Linked DNA regions of Methylomagnum ishizawai. The protein of the gene in region 2 binds, or shares a complex with, the protein of the main gene of each other region. Links are inferred from orthologs where the notes say so. Each region holds a gene or a part of one and is shown on either strand. Other genes may lie near its edges.

Region 1 (3,022 bases), 2.6 Mb from region 2 along the record:
ACCTTCCGGCGATGAGGAACAAGTTCCTGACCGCCTATACCGATCCCTTGACCCTGCATTTCGACATTGGCGCTTGAGACTCCCGCCGATGCCGAAAAGGGTCAGGGACACAATGACCCGCCCAAAGGGTCAGATTGTCCCTCCCATTTCAACCACCCGACCCCATGAGGAAATCCTATGAACCTTACCGACGACCTACCGAACCTGTTCCTTGACGTCCACGAAAAAGGCTTAACTTGGGACTGATGGCCTTACAAGCTTTCCATGAGCGCGGGCTTTACCTACCGGTGAATCCAAACGGGTGCAAGCCGTGGCGGATCAATTACCGCTTCGCCGGATGAGCGCCGCCCGCCGGGCTTGCAATGGATTTGAAGAACGCGCTTGCATATGAAAATATTTCCATTAACATGGAAATATGGAAACAAGAACCGCTGTCGCCGCCCTGGCGGCCCTCGCCCAGGACTCCCGCCTCGCCATCTTCCGCCTCTTGGTCCAGGTCGGCCCTGAAGGGTTGCCTGCCGGGAAGATCGGGGAAACCTTGGGGATTCCGCCGTCCTCGCTGACCTTCCACATGAAAGAACTGAGCCATGCGGGCCTCGTGCAATCCCGTCAGGAAAGCCGCTTCGTGATCTATTCGGCCAACTACACGGCGATGAATGAATTGCTCGCCTTCCTGATGGAGAACTGCTGCGGTGGCCAGCCGTGTCCGGCCACGCCGCCATCGGGATGTCCGGGCGCGGACGGGCCTCCCACTCCATAACCGATGGACCCACTCCGCCACACCACGCTGTTTCAACCCACCACCGTCCGGGAGCTTTCTCATGAAACGATTCCATGTCCATCTCGCCGTCGAGAACCTAGAAGACAGCATCCGCTTTTACAGTGCGCTGTTCCAGGCCGCGCCCACAGTCCGCGAAGCCGACTACGCCAAGTGGATGCTGGACGATCCCCGCGTCAATTTCGCCCTCTCGGCGCGGGGCCGCGAACCCGGCCTGGACCATCTGGGGATACAAGTCGATTTCGGCGATGAACTCGAATCCGTCCGCCAGGGTTTGAGCGCCGCCGCCCTGCCGGTCGAAGCGCAGGGCCGGGCCGCCTGCTGCTATGCCGAGTCCGACAAATACTGGTCGCTCGATCCCCAAGGCGTCGCCTGGGAAGCCTTCCACACGCTGAAATCGATCCCGATGTTCGGCGCGGACACGGTGGTCCGGCTGGAGCCGAAGTCCGCCTGTTGTCCAGGTTCCAAGACCGGGGATCGCCCATGACCGCGAAACAACCGCTCCACATCCTGGTCCTTTGCACCGGCAACTCCTGCCGCAGCGTCCTAGGCGAAGCCTTGATCAACCATCTTGGCGGGGACCGTCTCCGGGCTTACAGCGCCGGGAGCCACCCCATAGGCCGCATCAATCCGGGGGCACTCGCCACCCTGGCACGCCATGGCTTGCCGACCGCAGGCTATAAGAGCCAATCCTGGGAGGAATTCGAGGAGGCCGGGATCGATATCCTGATCTCGGTCTGCGATTCGGCGGGCGGCGAGACCTGCCCGGTTTATCTCGGCAAGGCGGTCCGGGGCCATTGGGGCTTGCCCGACCCGGCCCATGTGACGGGCACCCCGGAAGAAATCGAAGCCGCCTTCGAAGCGACCTACGCCGCCCTGGAACAACGCATCCAGAAGCTCCTGGCCTTGCCGTTCGAGACGATGGCGGGACCGGAACTCTCCGCCGCGCTGAACCGGATCGGCGAGGACACCCCCGGCGGTTGCAAGGAGGTCCAGCGGTCATGAACACCATCGCAACCACCGCGGCCGCACCCAAGCACATGAGCCTGTTCGACCGTTATCTCACGGTCTGGGTGGCGCTGTGCATGGGGATCGGCGTCGCCCTGGGCAAATTGCTGCCGGAACCGGTCGCCGCCATCCGCGGCATGGAGGTTTCCCACATCAACCTACCGATAGCCGCGCTGATCTGGCTGATGATCACCCCCATGATGTTGAAGGTGGATTTCGGCGCTGTGGCCGATGTGGGCCGGAATCCCAAGGGGCTCTTGGTCACGCTGTTCGTGAACTGGCTGGTGAAGCCGTTCGGGATGGCCTTGCTGGGCTGGCTGTTTTTCAAGCACCTGTTCCTGCCCTGGATCGGCCCGGAGATGGCGGACCAATACACCGCCGGGGTCATCATCCTAGCCGCCGCGCCCTGCACGGCCATGGTGTTCGTGTGGAGCTACCTGACCGACGGCGATCCCGCCTATACCCTGGTCCAGGTGGCGGTGAACGACCTCATCATGCTCGGGCTGTTCGCGCCCATCGTGAAGTTCCTGGTGGCGGGCACCTCCGGCCTCGACGTGCCGTTCGATGTGCTGCTGTGGTCGGTGGTCGTGTTCATCGTGATCCCGCTGACGGCGGGTGTATTGACCCGCAATGGGTTGTTACGATCCAAGGGCAAGGCGTGGTTCGAGCAAGCCTTCCTGCCGCGCCTGCACCCCATCGCGATTTCCGCGCTGCTGCTGACCCTGGTCCTGATTTTCGCCTTCCAGGCCGACAACATCACGGGCCGCTGGCTGCACGTGGGCCTGATCGCCATCCCCATCCTGATCCAGGTCTATTTCAACTCGTCCCTGGTTTATGGCCTGATGAAGCTGTTCAAGGTGAACTATGCCGTGGCCGCGCCGGGCGCCCTGATCGGAGCCAGCAACTTCTTCGAACTCGCGGTCGCGACCGCCATCGCCCTGTTCGGCCCGGAATCCGGCGCGGCGCTCGCCACCGTCGTGGGCGTGCTGGTGGAAGTTCCGGTGATGCTGTCGGTCTGCGCCGTGTGCAACCGGACCCGCCATTGGTTCCCGCCGCCTGTCAAAACCGCCTGAATATTCCCGCCGGAGGAACCATGTCGCCTGGCTTCCCGGCGGGCTCCCTTTGCCATCCGTCCCGGTCAGGCCGCTTTGCAAAAACGGGCACGGGCGAAAGCCCAAGCCACGGCGAAAACGGCGCAGAGGACGCCGACCACCCCCAAGCCCACGGACAATTCGG
Region 2 (3,104 bases):
TTCGGATGGAACGATGAGCAATACCGAACGAGTCAAAATCCGCGCCAAAGACTTGCGTCTTGGCATGTATGTTTGCGAACTGGACCGACCTTGGAGCGAAACCCCGTTCTTGTTCGAGGGTTTCGAGCTGGCCAGTCCCGCCGATATCCAGGCGGTCACGCAATATTGCGAGTATGTCTATATCGACATGCACCGCACCCATGTGGTCCATATGGTGCTGGACGAAATCCGGGAGCCGTTTTCCAGGGCCGGCAAATCGGCCAGCTTCGACCAGGAAATCCAAGCCGCCGAATCCACCCGTGAACAGACCTCCAGCCTCCTCAAATCCTTCATCGACGATATCCGCTTCGGCCAGAGCGTGGATGTGCAATTGGGACAATCGGCGGTGTCGGAGTGCGTCGCCAGCATCCTCCGCAACCCCGACGCCATGCTCTATATGGCCCAGATCCGCAACAAGGGTGAGCAGTCCAGCCAGCACGCCTTCAATGTCTGCGTGTTCTCCATCCTCCTGGGCCGCTATCTCGGTTTGTCGCCGAAAGCGCTGGAAGGACTCGGCACCTGCGGCCTTCTGCACGATGTTGGCAAGATTTCCATCGCCGACAGCCTCCTGAACAAACCCGGCCGGCTCAACGCCGAAGAGCAGGCGATCCTACGCCAACATCCCAAGCTGGGCCGGGATATCCTGATGTCGGCCCGCAATGTCTATGCTGGCGCGGTCGATGTGGCTTATTGCCATCACGAGCATGTCGATGGTTCCGGCTATCCCCGCGGCCTGCACGATGTGCAATTGAATCTCCACACCAAGATCGTCAGCATCGTCGAGACCTACGACGATGTCACCAGCGAGCGTCCCTACCGCCCGGCCCGCACCCACCTCGACGCCATCATGCTGCTGAATAAGAAGGCGAAGTCGAACAAGTTCGACGCCAAGCTGGTCGAGCGCTTCCTGGCCTGCCTCGGCACCTATCCGCCCGGCAGCATCGTCGAGCTGAGCAACGGGGATGTGGCCTTGGTGCTGGAAACCAATCCGGGCCAGCGCCTGCGTCCCCGTATCCTGGTGGTGCGCGATCCCGACCACAACCCGGTCGAAAGGTTGGTGGATATGGCGGAGCAACAGGTGGACGGACGCGGCCAGCCGTATAAAGTGAAGCTGGTGCGTCCGCCGGGGTATTTGGATATCGATCCGCGCCAATACCGCGATACCCTGATCAAGCTCTTCAACTAAAAACCCCCTGGAAACACGGGGCTTGCATTTAGGGCGGGTTTAGGCTGAAATGGCCCCACTCGCAAGGAAATGCCAGCCCGTCCAGCGCCGCCCCCTGCGGCCGCCCCCGATACCATCCCAATCCATCCCCTTCCATCCGACAATGTGGAGATCATTGTGAGCGATAACATCCTTTATGTGAGCGATGCCGAGTTCGAGGACAAGGTATTGAAATCCGAAACCCCCGTCCTGGTCGATTTCTGGGCGGAATGGTGCGGTCCCTGCAAGATGATCGCGCCGATCCTGGAGGAGATCGCCGAGGATTTCGCGGACCGGTTGATCGTCGCCAAGCTCAACGTCGACGAGAACAACCTCGTCCCGCAGCGCTACAACGTGCGCGGCATCCCGACCCTGATCCTGTTCAAGAACGGCGAAGTGGAAGCCACCAAGGTCGGCGCCCTGGCCAAGTCCCAACTGTCCAAGTTCATCCACGACAACCTCTGAGGATTCCATCCACCCGCACCGGCCCCGCCGGGCGGGTTTTTCCAGACCATGCTAACCTGAACCGCATCCTCTCGCCGCCCCCAGCCCGCGCCGCCCCCCGGCACGCTTCCTCCGGCTCGACACCCCGGTCGAGAACACTCCCGCAGACGATGGGTTTGCCCTTGTTCCACCCCCTTGACCCCCAACTCAATTTATGAACCTGACCGACCTCAAACGTAAGCCTGTTTCCGAGCTGATCGAAATCGCCGAGACCCTCGATATCGAAGGCGTGGCCCGGACCCGCAAACAGGATTTGATCTTCTCCATCCTGAAGAAACAGGCCAAGAGTGGGGAGGATATTTACGGCGACGGCGTGCTGGAAATCCTCACCGATGGTTTCGGTTTCCTGAGGTCGGCGGATAGTTCGTTCCTGGCGGGGCCGGACGATATTTATGTTTCCCCCAGCCAAATCCGCAGGTTCAGCCTCCGCACCGGCGACACCATCTCCGGCAAGATCCGCCCACCCAAGGACAACGAGCGCTATTTCGCCATGCTCAAGGTGGAGCAGATCAACTACGAGCCGCCGGAGAACGCCAAGCACAAAATCCTGTTCACCAACCTGACCCCGCTGTTCCCCAAGGAACGCCTGGAACTCGAACTCGGCAACGGCACCACCGAAGACCTCACCGCCCGCGTGATCGACCTGGTGGCCCCCATCGGCAAGGGCCAGCGCGGCTTGATCGTGTCGCCGCCCAAGGCCGGCAAGACCATGATCTTGCAGAACATCGCCCATTCCGTCGCCGAGAAGAACCCCGAGTGCTATCTGATCGTGCTATTGATCGACGAGCGCCCGGAGGAAGTGACCGAGATGCAGCGCAGCGTCAAGGGCGAGGTGGTGTCCAGCACCTTCGACGAACCCCCGGCGCGGCATGTGCAGGTGGCGGAAATGGTGCTGGAAAAAGCCAAGCGGCTGGTCGAGCATAAACGCGACGTGGTGATCTTGCTGGATTCCATCACCCGTCTGGCCCGCGCCTACAACACCGTGATTCCGTCGTCCGGCAAGGTGCTGACCGGCGGCGTGGACGCCAACGCGCTGGAACGCCCGAAGCGCTTTTTCGGCGCGGCCCGCAATATCGAGGAAGGCGGCAGCCTCACCATCATCGCCACCGCCCTGGTCGATACCGGCTCGCGTATGGACGAGGTGATCTACGAGGAATTCAAGGGCACCGGCAACAACGAATTGCACCTGGAACGGAAGATCGCCGAGAAGCGTGTCTATCCCGCCATCAATATCAACCGTTCCGGCACCCGCCGCGAGGAATATCTGGTGCCGCCGGATGAGCTGCAAAAGTGCTGGATCCTCCGCAAAATCCTCCAGCCCATGGACGAGATGGCGGCCAGCGAATTCCTGCTGGGC

What was found.
Region 1: the proteins of trxA (region 2) and B9N93_RS05285 are in contact, whole or in part, in an NMR structure (PDB 2IPA), measured with the Bacillus subtilis proteins. The link is inferred for Methylomagnum ishizawai from one-to-one orthologs.

Annotation. Positions count from the first base shown.
Region 1 is NZ_FXAM01000001.1:1,193,945-1,196,966, reverse strand. The notes cover bases 159-3,022. They hold B9N93_RS05285 (arsenate reductase ArsC), read left to right. Parts: upstream 159-1,261; coding sequence 1,262-1,783; downstream 1,784-3,022. Other genes in these bases: B9N93_RS05275 (HoxN/HupN/NixA family nickel/cobalt transporter), read right to left, coding at 2,925-3,022; arsB (ACR3 family arsenite efflux transporter), read left to right, coding at 1,780-2,859; B9N93_RS05290 (ArsI/CadI family heavy metal resistance metalloenzyme), read left to right, coding at 822-1,265; B9N93_RS05295 (ArsR/SmtB family transcription factor), read left to right, coding at 416-760. In the rest of the region: B9N93_RS05300 (hypothetical protein), read left to right, coding at 1-15. UniProt on the Bacillus subtilis protein: Catalyzes the reduction of arsenate [As(V)] to arsenite [As(III)]. In vitro, can dephosphorylate para-nitrophenyl phosphate (pNPP).
Region 2 is NZ_FXAM01000001.1:3,825,543-3,828,646, reverse strand. What follows is about bases 99-3,044. They hold trxA (thioredoxin TrxA), read left to right. Parts: upstream 99-1,381; coding sequence 1,382-1,708; downstream 1,709-3,044. Other genes in these bases: rho (transcription termination factor Rho), read left to right, coding at 1,902-3,044; B9N93_RS17065 (HD-GYP domain-containing protein), read left to right, coding at 99-1,225. In the rest of the region: more of B9N93_RS17065, read left to right, coding at 14-98; more of rho, read left to right, coding at 3,045-3,104. UniProt on the Bacillus subtilis protein: Participates in various redox reactions through the reversible oxidation of its active center dithiol to a disulfide and catalyzes dithiol-disulfide exchange reactions.